Regions from separate parts of the Amycolatopsis granulosa genome, predicted to be linked through region 2. Evidence: riboswitches for the same ligand, from Rfam matches in the RefSeq annotation. Region 2 holds a riboswitch; the other holds the start of a gene.
What was found. Region 2 has a riboswitch for thiamine pyrophosphate ahead of thiO (glycine oxidase ThiO). Riboswitches for the same ligand answer to the same signal wherever they lie in the genome.

Region 1: linked by a shared signal. The riboswitch ahead of FHX45_RS20920 (thiamine ABC transporter substrate-binding protein) and the one ahead of thiO (glycine oxidase ThiO) in region 2 are both predicted to bind thiamine pyrophosphate.

Annotation. Positions count from the first base shown of each region.
Region 1 covers NZ_JAANOV010000001.1:4,247,497-4,255,027, forward strand. Annotated here, with positions in the region: gene FHX45_RS20895 (glycoside hydrolase family 3 protein) at 1-1,279, opposite strand, end outside; gene FHX45_RS20900 (substrate-binding domain-containing protein) at 1,466-2,575, shown strand; gene FHX45_RS27825 (VldE C-terminal domain-containing protein) at 2,884-3,501, opposite strand; gene FHX45_RS20910 (hypothetical protein) at 3,927-4,148, opposite strand; gene FHX45_RS20915 (4a-hydroxytetrahydrobiopterin dehydratase) at 4,212-4,502, opposite strand; TPP riboswitch at 4,536-4,645, shown strand; gene FHX45_RS20920 (thiamine ABC transporter substrate-binding protein) at 4,667-5,707, shown strand; gene FHX45_RS20925 (ABC transporter permease subunit) at 5,704-7,305, shown strand; gene FHX45_RS20930 (ABC transporter ATP-binding protein) at 7,308-7,531, shown strand, end outside.
Region 2 covers NZ_JAANOV010000001.1:3,852,634-3,860,164, reverse strand. Annotated here, with positions in the region: gene FHX45_RS18930 (MarR family transcriptional regulator) at 1-249, opposite strand, end outside; gene thiG (thiazole synthase) at 336-1,097, opposite strand; gene thiS (sulfur carrier protein ThiS) at 1,102-1,302, opposite strand; gene thiO (glycine oxidase ThiO) at 1,302-2,408, opposite strand; TPP riboswitch at 2,403-2,511, opposite strand; gene thiE (thiamine phosphate synthase) at 2,543-3,199, shown strand; gene FHX45_RS18905 (hypothetical protein) at 3,303-4,211, opposite strand; gene FHX45_RS18900 (GntR family transcriptional regulator) at 4,381-5,109, opposite strand; gene FHX45_RS18895 (SIS domain-containing protein) at 5,238-6,245, shown strand; gene FHX45_RS18890 (N-acetylglucosamine kinase) at 6,242-7,156, shown strand; gene FHX45_RS18885 (DUF3159 domain-containing protein) at 7,280-7,531, opposite strand, start outside.

The DNA of each region.
Region 1 (7,531 bases), 390 kb from region 2:
CGTTCTTCAGCAGTACGACGGAGTCGCGCTGGGCGGCTTCGCCGCGCTCGCGCAGGGGGGCGGCGCCCACGATTTCGGCGGCTTTGTCCGGGTCGACGTAGCGGTGCTCGAAGAGACCCATGCGGAACTTCTCGCGCAGTACGCGGCGCACGGAGGTGTCGATGCGTGCTTCGTCGACGCGGCCGTCGCGGACCAGTTCCACGATCAGTTCGGTGCAGCGGTCGCCGCCGAACTGGTCGACCCCGGCGTCCAGGGCACGCTCGATGCGCTCGGCCGGGGAGGCGTCCTCCAGGCCGTATGCGTTGGGGCCGAAGCTGATGCCGCCCATGGAGGTGGAGCCGATGACGTGCCAGTCGGTGCAGACGATGCCGTCGAAGCCGAGCTGCTCGCGCAGCAATCCCTGCACGACGGGCCGGTTGAACGCGAAGCCGACTTCGTCCCAGCCGCCGGCGCCGAGCGGGCGGCCGTAGTAGGTCATCACCTGCCGGGCGCCGGCCTCGATGGAGGCGCGGAACGGCTCCAGGTGCAGTTCCTGCTGGCCGCCGGGGTAGACCTGGTCGGGGTAGCGGGAGTCGTGGGCGTCTTCGCCGTCCTTCTGCGGGCCGCCGCCGGGGAAGTGCTTGACCATCGCCGCCACCGATTCCGGGCCGGGGCCGGGGCCCTGGAGGCCGCGGATGAAGGCGGCGGACAGGCGGGCGACGGTGGCCGGGTCCTCGCCGAAGGTTCCGGAGCCGCGTGACCAGCGGGGGTCGCTGAAGATGTCGGCCATCGGGCCGAGCGCGACACGGATGCCGAGGGCCAGGTACTCGCGGCGGACGATGTCGCCGTACTCCTCGACACGCCGTTCGGCGTCGGGAAGGGCCGCCAGGCCCGAGTGCTCGGGCCAGCGGGACAGCGCCTGCGTGGACATGCCGGTCAGCGGCGAGGAGAAGACACCGTGGCGCGGGTCGGTCGACACGGTGACCGGGATAGCCAGCCGGGTCCCGGCTGCCTGCTCCTGGAGCCGGTTGTGCCACTGCGCGATCGTCCGGGCGTCACCGCCGTTGATCAGGTTCATGTGCGTGATGTGGCGCTCGACGACCAGCTCGTGGGTCGTGGGCATGCCGTAGCCGGGCCGCGGCTCCTCGAGCAGCGTGCCGTCATCGCTCATCAGCGTGCCCGGATGAAAGAGCTGGCCCGCCTTCTCCTCAAGGGTCATCCGGGCCAACAGGTCCTCGACGCGCTCGTCGATCGGGGCCTCGGGGTCGAGGTAGCGGGGTGCGGGGGAGGCGGCAGCCATGACGCTCCTAGTGTCGATGAGGAACATTTCCGGAATCGATTCCGGAATCGGCGTCACCGTAGCCTCGCGGTGGACCCTCGACAAGGCACTGTGACCAGCATCGCTGCTGATAGGTTCGAAAGGCCGTTCCGGAACGCGCCGGAGTTCGGCCGCTGTACGCCCGTCGAGACCGAAGAGAGGTGGACTGTGACCCGGACCTGGCGCAAAGACACCGCACATCCCGAGGCGCCGCCCAGGAGTCGCACCACCATCGCGGACATCGCCGAGGCCGCCGGGGTCAGCAAACCGACCGTCTCACGCGTCCTCAACCAGCGCGGCGACGTCGCCCCCGCCACCCGCCGCAAGGTTGAGGAAGTCGCGGCCGAGCTCGGCTACGTGCCCAGCCCGGGCGCCCGGGCCCTGCGCACCGGCCGGCACGGCGCCCTCGGCCTGCTGCTGCCGCCCGAACCGTGGGGCGGCCTCGTGGACGTCGTCTACGGCGTCTCCGAGGAAGCGGCCGCGCGCCAGATGAACGTGATGGTGTTCCCGCTGCCTGCTGAGCGGGAAGCCCAGCGCAGGTTCGCCACCACGACGCTCCCCCACCTGCCCATCGACGGCCTCGTGGCGCTCATGCCCGACGGCATGCTCCTGCACCGCGGCGCTATCCCGCTGTCCGGGGCGCGGATCGTGGCCTTCGACGACCGTGGCATCCGACCGGGCATTCCGTACGTGGAGACCACCAACCGGGAGGGCGTGCGCGACGTTGTCGGCCACCTCGTCGCGCACGGCTGTCGTCGCATCGCGTTCACCGGTGGCACGGCCGAACTCGCCTTCGCCCAGGCCCGCTACGAGGGCTACCTGGACGGATTGCGCGACGCCGGCCTCCCGTACGTACCGGACAGGGTGCTCCGCAGCGACGACGACGTGCCCTCCGAAGTGGAGATCCGCCGGCTGCTCACCGCCGAGGAGCCTGACGGGCCGCCCGACGCCGTCGTCGCCGCGTGGGACGAGATCGCCACAGCCGTCGGCCACGTCGCCTACGAGCTCGGACTCCGGCCGGGCCGGGACCTGGCGCTCACCGGTTTCGACGACCGCCCCGAGGTCGAGCTCATGTTCAACGGCCTCACCACCGTCCATCAGCCGCTGCGCGAGATGGGCCAGGCCTCCGTCCGGCTGCTTCTGGAGATCCTCGACCACGGCCCGGGCCCCGGCAACGCCACCGTCCCCACCCATCTGGTCGTCCGTGAGAGTTGCGGCCCCCACGCCGCCGATGGCACTCCCCTGCCGCTCAAGTCCCCCTTGCAGAACGAATCCTGACGCGCGGCCCCCGTTCCGGGCGCTGTTTCTCGGGCCTCCCGCCGGGAAAGGGCCGTTGAAGTCAGTCTCGCCCCAGGGGGCGTGGGGACCTGACGAACGCGGAGTGGAAACGGCTGAACGAGTTCCTGCCGCGCGGAGGAATGCGTAGAAGCCGGTGGAGTGATCCGCACGGTGGCACCCGGGCATCGAACAGTTCGCCGGCCTCGGCGTCGAATCCGCGACGGCCCGGCGCACCGGATGCCCAGCACCGGCCTGGACGGCACGGAACGCCCAGGCCGGGGATGCCTGGGCGTTCCGCACCACCGAGGTCAGCAGGTCACGTTCACGGTGCCGCTCGGTTCGAAGGAGACGTGCACGTGGTCGTAGTGGTTGGCCGTGGCGTCGCCGCGGTCTTCCATCGCCGACCAGCCGCTGCCGTCGTTGTAGCGCTGCCGCCAGATCACGTACTTGACGTTGAACTCCGCCCGGTGGGCCAGCACGTAGTCGGCGATGGCGTTGCCCTTCGCCGTGTCCACCATGAAGTCCAGGGCCAGTCCGCTCGGGTGGTCGCTCGTGCCGGAGCGGCCCGCCCGGCCGCCCACCTCGGCCACGTCGAACTTCGCCTTGATGTGGTTGCCCACCTTCGCCACGTGGGGCAGCGTCCCGGCCAGCACCGGGGAACACGCGTTCGCCGCCGTGGTCGTGGTTGTCGGCGTCGTCGTGCTGGACTTCAGGGTCGCGGTGGTCGTGGTGGTCGTCGTGGGGACCGGGGGTGGCGGCGTGGTCGTCGCTGGGGGAGGTGGCGGGGTGGTTGTCACGACCGGGGCCGGGGTGGTGGTAGCCGGCGGCGGCAACGGCGCCATCTGCGCCGCCAGGCCGGAGGTGTCCGTCCGGCCGAGGTTGCCGGTCAGCCACACGGCGAGGCCCAGCACGAGTGCCGCGGCCAAGCCGATAACCAGCGGAACCGTCAAGGATTGCGTTTTGGATCTATGTCGACCTGCCATTGCGGAAGATCACCAATTTCGGGGAGGGGACTTATTCAGCCATTCGGGGGATGGCGCCGGTCAGATTACGAACCGGGCACGAAGAAGTCACCGGCGAGTGGCTAGGCACACAGATCATCAGCGCCGGAAAAACGGCCCGCCGGAAGTTCCGGCGGGCCGTTTTTCCGGCTGGGCTCAGCCCAGAACGGCGAGTGCGAGGACGGCGACCAGGGTGATGGCGGTGGCCAGTCCGGTGACCCAGGCGCGCTGGACGGGCGACAGGGCGGGCGTGCTGTGCATGGCGACCTCGGGGGTGAGCAGGTACTTCCGCGCGTGACAGCGCCCGCGGGGCCCCGGTTGTTACGGCCCGGTCGCCGGTGTGACCTAATTCACTCCTGAGATCCTCGATGTCGGGCGGTGTACCAGAACACCCCGCCCGCCGCGGCGATCATCAACCCGAACGACAGCACCGCGACGACGACCGCCTGCGTCTCGCCCGCGGCGCTGCCGTGATCGGACGGCGTGACCGCCTGCGCCGTCCCGGCCAGTACTGTCAGCAACAAGGCGACCGCGGCTCCCAAGCCGGCCAGTCGCGCGACAACCTTTCCCATGGTGCGTTCCCTCCAGCCTGGAAACGCACCGGGCCGGCCCCGGAGTTGCCGGTCCGACGCAGATCACAACGCGTCGATCGTGCTGTCGATCTGCCCGGCCAGCGACACGTCCTGGGCGGTGATCCCGCCCGCCGAGTGCGTGCTGCACCGGAACGTGACGGTGCGCCACCGGATGTCGATGTCGGGGTGGTGGTTCACGCTCTCCGCGATCTCGGCGACCCGGTTCACCACCGCGATCGCCTGCGCGAAGTCGGCCAGCTCGGCCGTGCGCTCCAGCACGTCGCCCGAGCGCTGCCAGTACGGCAGTTTGTTGAGGGCTTCGGAGATCTCCGTGTCGCTCAGTAGTTCCGCCATGTGCTCCATGGTGGTACCGCGCCGGGTACGCTGCACGGTTGCCACGGGAGTCCGGGTTGTCCGGGCTGAGAGGCGGGCCCGTCCCGCGACCGTTCGCACCTGATCCGGATCATGCCGGCGCAGGGAGGCCCGACTCCTCTCGCCGGCCCGAGCGAGGAGTGGTCATGAAGTTCCGCACGGGCGTCCTGGTGGGCCTGGTCGCCGCCCTGACCGCCGGTTGCACGCTGGCCGGCAACGACAGCGCCTCCGGCCCGTCCACGGTCACGCTCGTCACCCACGACTCGTTCGCCGCGCCGCAGCAGGTGCTCGACGCGTTCCAGCAGCAGACCGGCATCAAGATCAACGTGGTGAAGAAGGGCGATGCCGGCGCGCTCACCAACACGCTCGTGCTCACGAAGGCCAACCCGATCGGCGACGCCGCGTTCGGCGTCGACTCGACATTCGCGTCCCGCGCGCTGAGCGAGGGCGTCTTCGCGCCCTACACCAGCCCCGAGGCCGACCGCGGCCCGCAGCGCTACGCCGTGGACTCCGAGCACCGCCTCTCCGCGGTCGACCTGGGTGACGTGTGCCTCAACATCGACACCGGCTGGTTCGCCCAGCACGGCGTCCCGGCGCCGGCGACCTACGACGACCTGGTCAAGCCCCAGTACAAGGACCTGCTGGTCGTGGAGAACCCGGCCACCAGCTCGCCGGGGCTGGCCTTCCTGCTCGGCACCGTCGCCCGCTACGGCGAGCAGAACTGGCAGCACTACTGGACCCAGCTCCAGGCCAACGGCATGCGGGCCGACGCGGGCTGGGAGGAGGCGTACGGGCAGGACTTCTCCGGCTCCTCGGGCAAGGGCCCGCGGCCGATCGTGGTGTCCTACGCGTCGTCGCCCGCGGCGGAGATCGGCGATGACGGCAAACCGCGCACGAAGGCGCTGCTGGACACCTGCTACCGCCAGGTCGAGTACGCCGGTGTGCTGGCCGGCTCGCCCAACGCGGCCAACGCGCAGAAGGTGATCGACTTCCTGCTGTCCCAGCAGTTCCAGGCGACGGTGGCGGAGAACATGTACGTCTACCCGGCCCGCGAAGGCGTGCCGCTGCCCGCGTCCTGGACGACGGCCGCCCCGCTGCCGCCCAACCCGGCGAGCCTGCCCGCGGCGACCGTGCAGTCCGGGCGTGAGCAGTGGATCTCACAGTGGCGCTCGTTGCTCGGCCAGTGAGCCGCGCCGGGCTCGGGCTGGCGGCACTGGCCGTGCTGCCCCTCGGGTTCCTGGTGGTGTTCTTCGCGTGGCCCGTCGGGGCGATCCTGCGGCTGGGGTTTGCCGGCGGCGGGGTGTTCGCCGCGCTGGCCGAGGGCGAGACCTGGCGGCTGGCCTGGTTCACGCTCGCCCAGGCCGCCGGCTCGACCCTGGTCGCGGTGGCCGCGGGCATGCCGGTGGCGTTCCTGCTGGCGCGCGTGCGGCTGCCCGGGGTCGGGATCGCGCGCACGCTCGTGCTGGTGCCGTTCGTGCTGCCCACGGTGGTGGTCGGCCTGGCGTTCCGCGCCCTGTGGGCCGACGGTGGCTGGTTGTCGATCGTGCTGGCCAACGCGTTCTTCAACGTCGCGGTGGTGGGCCGGACGGTCGGCGGGCTGTGGGCACTGCTCGACTCGCGTGCCGAGGACGCCGCCCGCGCGCTGGGCGCCTCCCGGTGGCGGGCGTTCCGCTCGGTGACGCTGCCCGCGTTGATGCCGGCGATCACGTCCGCGGCAGCGGTGGTGTTCCTGTTCTGCGCCACCAGTTTCGGCGTGGTCCTGATCCTCGGCGGCGCGCGCTACCGGACGCTGGAGACCGAGATCTACCTGCGAACCGAGAACCTGCTCGACCTGACGGGCGCGGCGGCGCTGTCGCTGGTGCAGATCGCCGCCGTGCTGGCCGTGCTGCTCCTCGGCGCGGCGGCGCGCCGGCGCCGGGAGGGCGCGTTGCGGCTGCGGTCCCGCCGGGAGACCGCGCGCCGCCCGGTCGGTGGTGAGTGGGCGGTGGTAGCGGCCGCGGTGGCGGTGCTCGGGCTGTTGCTGACCCCGATCGTCGCGTTGCTGGTGCGCTCGGTGTCCACCGGCGGCGGCTGGAGCCTGGCCGGCTACCGGGCGCTGGCGGGCACCGGCAACGACGGCACGTTGCAGGTGTCCGGCTGGGATGCGGCGCTGAACTCGCTGCGCACCGCCACCGACGCGACGGTTCTCGCGATGGTCGTCGGTGTGTCGGCGTCGGTGCTGCTGGTCGCGTTGCGGCGGTCGCCGGGGCGGGTGGCGCGCGGGGTCGGCGAGTCGATGGACGCCGCGCTGATGCTGCCGCTCGGCGTGTCCGCGGTGACCGTCGGTTTCGGGTACCTGGTGACGCTCGACGCGCTGCCCGGCGACCTGCGCCGGTCGCCGCTGCTGGTGCCGCTGGCGCAGGCGCTGGTGGTGATTCCCCTGGTGGTCCGGACCGTGCTGCCGGTGGTCCGCTCGATCGACGACCGCCTGCGGCAGGCGGCGGCGACGCTCGGTGCGAGCCCGCCACGGGTGTGGCGGGAGATCGACGTGCCGCTGGCGATGCGCGCGGTGATCGCGGCGGCGGGTTTCGGCTACGTGGTCGCCCTCGGCGAGTTCGGCGCGACGAGTTTCCTCGCGCGCCCGCAGACGCCGACGCTGCCGGTCGCGATCGCGGCGCTCATCGCGCGGCCCGGGCAGCTCAACAACCAGATGGCTTACGCGGCCTGCGCGCAGCTCATGCTGGTCACCGCGGCCGCGGTGATCGTGATCGACCGGCTCGCGTCCGGCCGGGTGGGGGAGTTCTAGCGATGGCGTTGACCGTGTCCGGCCTGACCGTGCGGTACGGCCCGTTCACCGCCGTCACCGGCGTGGACCTGGAGATCGCCGACGGCGAGGTGCTCGCGCTGCTCGGCCCGTCGGGGTCGGGCAAGTCGACTCTGCTGCGCGCGATCACCGGCCTGGAACCGATCAGCGCGGGCAGTGTGCGGTGGGACGGCGCGGACCTCGCCCGCGTACCGGTGCACCGGCGCGG
Region 2 (7,531 bases):
CGGATCGGGCTCGCGGCTCGCCCAGCCCGCGTCCACCAGCGACGCGACGATCCGCGACATCGTCGCGGCCGCCACCCCCTCCTTCGCCGCCAGGTCACCCAGCCGCATCGGTCCGAGAACGACCAGGGTGGACAGCGCGGAAATGGAGCCGTGGCCGGGACCGGGCGTGCCGGCCTGCCGCAGTGACCGGGACAGCCGGCCGACGGCGAGGAACAACCGTCCAGCGACATCCTCGGTTGACTCAACCACTCTCGAGCTCCTTCGCCTCGCGGACCGTGCGGGGTGCGGTAAACCATACGGGCTCGTCACGGCAAGCCGAGGTGAAGTCCGGGTTCTCAGCGCGGCGGGCTCGACGCGTGCGCCCAGAACCGCTGCGGGATGCGCCCCGCCTGCCGCGCCAGCCGCCCGGCGGTCACCGCCGACCGCATCGCGTACGCCATGCGTTCGGGGTCCTGTGCCCGCGTGACGGCCGTGGCCAGCAGCACCGCGTCACAGCCGAGCTCCATCGCCAGCGCCGCGTCGGAGGCGGTGCCGATCCCCGCGTCGAGGATGATCGGCACCCCGGCGCGGGCCACGATCAGTTCGATGTTGTGCGGGTTGCGGATGCCCAGCCCGGTGCCGATCGGGGCACCCAGCGGCATCACCGCGGCGCAGCCCGCCTCCTCCAGCCGCAGGGCGAGCACCGGGTCGTCGTTGGTGTAGGCGAACACGGTGAACCCGTCCGCGACGAGCTGCTCGGCCGCGTCGAGCGTCTCGACCGGGTCGGGCAGCAGCGTGCGGTCGTCGGCCTGCACCTCGAGCTTGATCAGGTCGGTCTCCAGCGCCTCACGGGCCAGCCGGGCGGTGAGCACCGCCTCGGCCGCGTTGCGGCAGCCCGCGGTGTTCGGCAGGAGCCGGATGCCGAGGCGGCGCAGCAGATCCAGCACACCCGAGCCGCCCTGGGCGTCGGCGCGGCGCATCGCGACGGTCGTCAGTTCCGTCCCCGACGCGACCAGCGCGCGTTCCAGCACGGACAGGTTCACCGCGCCGCCGGTTCCGATGATCAGCCGCGAGGAGAGCTTGTGCTCACCGATCACGAGCTGGTCGCCGTCGAACATGACCTCACCCACCTTGCACCGCCGTCAGGATCTCCAGACGCGCCCCGGCCGGCACGACCTGCTGGGCCCAGGTGCCGCGCCGCACCACCTCGCCGTCGAGCGCGACCGCAACACCGCGGTCGGGCGCGTCGATCGCCGTCATCACGTCGGCGACCGTCGAGCCGTCGGGGAACGCCCGCCACTCGCCGTTGACCTGCACTTCCATCAAACTCCTCCTGGTTCCAGCCGGGCCGGGTCCGCCGCCAGCGCCTCCTGCGGCGGTTTCTCCCCGGCCAGCCACGCCACCACGGCGTCGGCGGTCACCGGCGCCATGAGCAGTCCGTTGCGGTGGTGACCGGTGGCGGCGAGGACGCCGTCCCCCAGGTCCCCGATGAACGGGAGCGTGTCGACGCTGGCCGCGCGCAGCCCGGCGGCGGTCTCGACCAGCTCGTACTCGTCGATGCCGGGGAAGATCCGCTCGGCACCCTCCAGCAGCTCGCGCACACCGCGGGCGGTGACGGTCTCGTCGAACCCGGCCTCGTACTGGGTCGCGCCGAGGACGAGTTCGCCGTCCGCCCGCGGCACGAGGTACACCGGCCGCCCCTCGACGACGGCGCGGACGGTGCGCGCAGGCGGTGGCAGGCTGGTGCGGCGCGCACGCAGCCGGAGGATCTCGCCCTTCAGCGGCCGGACGCCGCGCGCCAGCAGCGGGTGGAGCCGCGCGCTGTGGGCGCCGGCCGCGATCACCACGACATCGCAGCGCAGGTCGCCGTGCGCCGTCCGGACGAGGCCCGGTTCCACCCCGGTGGCCTCGTCGCTGGCGAACTCCGCGCCGCGGGCGGCCGCGGCGGCCTGGAGCGAGCTCAGCAGGCGGCGGTTGTCGACGGCCAGGTCGCCGGGCACGAGCAGGCCGCCCCGCACGGCGGCTAGCCCGGGTTCGAGCGCGCGCAACCGGCGGCCGGTGACCTGCTCCACGTCGCGGCCGACCGAGCGCAGGTAGCCGGCCACGATGTCCAGCTGGTCGGCGTCCGCGCGATCGAGGGCGACGACGACCGTCCCCGCGAAGGACAGGCCGGGATCACCACCGTCGCGCGCAAGCGCTTGCGCGAAGTCCGGCCAGCGGCGCAGCGACTCCTCGCCGAGGGCGAGCGACTCCTCCTCGCCGGGCCAAGCCTCGGTGACGGGGGCCAGCATCCCGCCGGCCACCCAGGACGCACCGCGGCCGGGTGCGGGGTCGACGACGGTGACGCGCTGGCCGGCCGCCGCGGCGCGCCAGGCCACGGACAGGCCGATGACACCGCCGCCCACGACGGTCACGTGGTGCTTGCTCATCAGAATCACGCTCCCTGCGCCGGCATGATCCGGATCAGGTTCCACGGTCGGAGCGCTCCCAGCTCCCTCTCAGCCCGTGGCCCGGGCTCCCGTGCGGACACCCACACCCTAACCCGCGAGATAGGGTTCAGGCCATGCCAGGGCTCAGCGGGGACCAGATCCGGAAGCGACTCGACACGGCACGGCTGTACCTGTGCACCGGGGACCGGCCGGACCTGGCCGAGTTCGCCGACGCCGCACTGGCCGGCGGCGTGGACATCGTGCAGCTGCGGGACAAGCGGGACGACGTGCCGCTGGAGGCCCGCCAGGAGCTCGCCGCGCTGGAGATCCTCGCGGAGGCGTGCGCCCGGCACGGGGCCCTGCTGGCGGTGAACGACCGGGCGGACATCGCGGCGGCGGTGGACGCGGACGTGCTGCACCTGGGCCAGGACGACCTGCCGGTGCCGCTGGCGCGCCGGATCATCGGCGACGAGCCGGTGATCGGCCTGTCCACGCACGACGTCACCCAGGCACGGGCGGCGGCAGCGGAAGACGGTGCGGACTACTTCTGCACCGGTCCCTGCTGGCCGACACCGACCAAGCCGGGCCGCCCCGCGCCGGGACTCGACCTGGTGCGCGCGGCCGCGCAGTTCGGCACCGTGCGGCCGTGGTTCGCCATCGGCGGCATCGACGCGGAGCGGCTGCCGGACGTGCTGGCCGCCGGAGCGTCCCGGGTCGTGGTGGTGCGGGCCATCACCGAGGCGGACGACCCCGAGGCGGCCGCCAGGGCACTGCGCACACAGCTCCCCTAGCCGTCCCCTGGCCGGCACGAACACGGGAACGGGCCCTCCGCGAAACCTCGCGAAGGGCCCGTTCCCGACCGTGGGTCTGCGACCGTGGGTCTGCGACCGTGGGTCAGGGGCTGGCCGGCGCCGTCGTCTGTGTCGGCGAGGCCGTGGAGGGCTGTTGCCGCGCACTGCCGCTCGGGGTGGTCGTCACCGGCGCCTCGGTCGCCTCCTCGCTCGACGATGTCGGCCTGCTGCTCGTGCCGGCCGGCGCCTTCTCGTGCGGCGTGGAGCTCCGCGTTCCGGAGGGGACCTCGCTGGTCTTCTTCTGCTCGGTGCCCCCGCCGGATCCGCCGACCACCCGGCCCAGCGTGGTGCCGTTCCCGCCGGACACGGTGCTCCCGGTGGCGGTCTCGAAACCGGTGATGGCCAGCATGCCGACCACGAACGCCACGACGCTGGTGGCCGCCGCGAGCGCCCACCGCGTCTTCCACCAGGGCTTCTTCCCCGATGCCGGCGCCTCCTCGGTGGCGGCCGGTGGGTTCACCGGCTTCGGGATGAACACCGTGCGTTCACCACGCGCCGAGCCGCCCTGTCCGGCGACCGGCAGGCGCCGGGTCGTGCCGCCCAGCGGCGGCGGCGCGACCGGGTGCACCACCCGGGTCCGCTGCACGTCCGTCAGCTGCGCGGCCGGTCTTCGCTGCGTCGTCCCGTTCTGCTGCTGGTGCCTGATCAGCGGATGGGTCGACCGCGGCGCCGCCACCGGCGGGACCACGTTCGTCTGCTGCCGGGTCTCCGCCACCGCCAGCAGCTCGGCCGTCCGCCGGGCCGCCGCCCGGGTGCGCCGCAGCGACCGCAGGTAGATCTCGCTCCCCACCGTCGTGACCACGCTCGCGATCCCGGCGCCGATGACCGTCCCCGCGACGCCCAGCGTGGAGCCCAGGAAGGCAGCCGTCACCGCGGCCAGCGCCGACGCCACCACCTGCGCCGGAGACAGCCCGGACTTCTTTTCGCCGCTCTCTTCCTTCACCTCGGTCATGATCGCGGTGTGTTCGCTCTCCCTCTCGTGGTTACCCCGTCGTGCCCAACGTGTTTGTCGATTGAGATGCTCCCCGTGTTGCGGGATGGTGACGGAAGCCACTCTCATCGTCCACAATAGACCGACTGCGGTTAACGATTCCTTGACACGTCAAGAGATCTTGTGAGGGTCAGGGGCGCCGCAGGGTGGTGACGAACTTGTACCGGTCACCCCGGTAGATCGACCGCACGAATTCGACCGGTTTGCCGTCCGTGGCGAACGAATGCCGGGACAGCAGGAGCATCGGCGTGCCCACGTCGGCGCCCAGCAGGTCGGCCTCCTGCGGCCCGGCGAGGGCGGTCTCGATGGTTTCCTCCGCACTGTCCATTTCCACGCCGTAGTGCTCCCGCAACACCGCGTACAGCGAACCGCCCGACGACACGTGCTTGCGCAGGCCGCGGAACCGGCCCAGCGGCAGGTGCGTGGTCTCCAGCGCCATCGGTTCGCCGTCGGCCAGCCGCAGGCGGCGCATCCGCAGTACCTTGGCGCCGTTGCGGATGCCGAGCAGCTTCGCCAGCTCGGGCTCGGCCGTCAGCTCCTCCACCTCGAGCAGCTTCGACGACGGCTCACGGCCCTTCGCGCGCATGTCCTCGGTGTAGGAGGACAGCTGCAACCGCTGCGCCAGCTTCGGCTCGGCCGCGAACGTGCCCTTGCCCTGGACGCGGTGCAGCCGGCCCTCGGCGGTCAGGTCCGCGAGCGCCTGGCGCACGGTGGTGCGGGAGACCGCGAACTCGGTGGCCAGCGCGCGCTCGGTGGGGATCGGCGAACCCGGCGGCATCGTCTCCAGCAGGTCGAGCAGATGCTGCTTCAACGCCCAGTACTTGGGCTCGCGCTGACCGCGCGCAGGTGACTCCAACATGACCGAACTCCTCCTCGAACCGCGCCCCTGGCGCAGGATGAAACTACCCTTTCCTCCGGGGCGCGCGCCCGGGGTAACATTGGTCTAGACCTGCGAAGGGATCAGGGATGAGCAACCCCGGACAGCACATGGCCGCCGAGATCACCGATCAGCCGGCCGTGCTGGGTGGACTGGTGGCCCGCCGCGCCGAAATCGCCCAGGTCGCCCGGGAAATCGCGCGGCGACCGCCACGGTTCGCACTGCTGGCCGCGCGCGGGTCGAGCGACCACGCGGCGTTGTACGCGAAGTACCTCATCGAGGTCCTGCTCGGCCTGCCGGCCGGACTCGTCTCACCCTCCACGGTGACCCTCTACGGCGCCCGCCCCGACCTGCGGGACGTGCTGCTGGTGTCGGTCAGCCAGAGCGGCGGCTCGCCCGATCTGCTCGAGTTCACCCAGACGGCGCGCAAGCAGGGCGCACTGACGGTCGCGGTGACGAACACACCGGCCTCCCCCCTGGGCGGCGCCGCCCAGCTGTCCGTGGACATCGGTGCGGGCACCGAGACCGCGGTGGCCGCCACCAAGACCTACTCGGCCACGCTGCTCGCGTTGTACCTGCTCGTCGACGCGGTCCGGGGTGGCGACGCGTCGGCGGCGGCGGACATCGAGCCGCTGGCCCGGCAGGCACTGGAGATCGACGTGCAGCGTGCGGTGGACCGCTACCGCTTCGTCGACCGGATCATCACCACCGGCCGCGGCTACTCCTACGCGACTGCCCTGGAGTCGGCGCTCAAGCTCGCCGAGACCAGCTATCTGGCGGCCCGCGCGTACAGCGGCGCGGACCTGCTGCACGGCCCGGTCGCGGCCGTGGACGAGGAGACCGCGGTGCTGGCGATCACCAGCGCCGGCCGGGGCGCCGCCGCGCTGAGGGACGTCCTGACCGCCGTCGCCGACCGGGGCGCGGACGTGCTGGCCCTTGGCTCGTCCGCGGACGACGTGCCCGCCGCGGTCCGCATCCCGGTGCCTTCCGTGGCCGAGGAAATCGCGCCGGTGCTGGAGGTGCTGCCGGTGCAGCGGATCGCGCTCGGGCTGGCGCTGGCCCGAGGGCTCGACCCGGACCGCCCGCGCGGGCTGCACAAGGTGACCCGGACCCGATGAAGTTCGTGCTGGGAGTCGACGCGGGTGGCACGTCCACCCGCGCACTGGCCGTCGCCGCGGACGGCACCGTGCTGGGCACCGGCCGGGCGGGCGGCGCGAACCCGAACTCGCACCCGCCGGCGGAGGCGGTCGCGAACCTGGCGGCGGCGATCCGCGGCGCGCACCCGGAACCGGCCGGTGCGAGCGCCTGCGTGATCGGCATGGCCGGCACGGCCAAACTGACCGATCCGGTCGTCGCGGCCCTGTTCGACCGCACGTGGCGGGACCTCGGGCTGGACCCGGTCGTGGTCCTGACCGACGCCGAGGTCGCGTTCGCCTCGGCCACCGACGTGCCGGACGGGACGGTTCTGATCGCGGGAACGGGCTCGATCGCCGGCCGCATCCGCGGGCACCGCATGGTGGCCACCGAGGGCGGGTACGGCTGGCTGCTCGGCGACGAGGGCTCCGGGTTCTGGCTCGGCCGGGAGGCGGTGCGCGCGACCCTGGCCGCACTCGGGCGCGACGCCGAGCTCGGGCCGCTGGCCACCGCCGTGCTCGCCGAGGCCGGGGTCGACCCGGCCGACCGGCGCCTGGCGTGGCGGCGGCTGATCACGGTCGCCAACGCCGAGGCCCCGATCCGGCTGGCGCGCTTCGCGCCGCTGGTCGCGGTGGCCGACCCGGCCGCGGCGGACATCGTCGAACGCGCCGCGGACCTGCTGGTCGCGACCGCACTGGCGACCCGGGACCCGGGCGAGGACTCGCCGATCGTGCTGGTCGGCAGCGTGCTCGGCGAGGACACCCGGGTGGGGGCGCGGGTGCGCGCGAAACTCGCCGGGTTCGAGGTCCTCGCCAGCTCCGACGGTGTGCTCGGAGCGGCCTGGCTGGCCGCGGTGGAGGCGTTCGGCGAAGACTCGGCCCGGCGACCGGGCTGAGTCAGCAGAGACCAAACATCCGGACATTTTTCGTGCGCACAGCACGAGCGCGGCCGGCGCCGCCCGGCGTACGGTTCAGGAAGCCCCCGGACTCCCCCTCGCCGGGGGCTCTTACTTGCCCCGCTACCCGGATCGCACGACCCGCAGGCCGGGGTGGTCCCGCGGCAGCGCGCGGTAGAGCACCCACCCGCTCACCGCGATGGTCAGCGCCTGCAACGGCCACGTCAGCACGGTGCGCGAAACGCCCAGCGCCACCAGCTCACCCGCCCACCACAGCGGGAGGTAGACGGCGACCCGCAGCACGTACTGCAGCGACCACACCAGGCTCGCCCGCGAGTAGGCCCGCACCAGGTCCGGGTCGCGCCGCCACCGGGT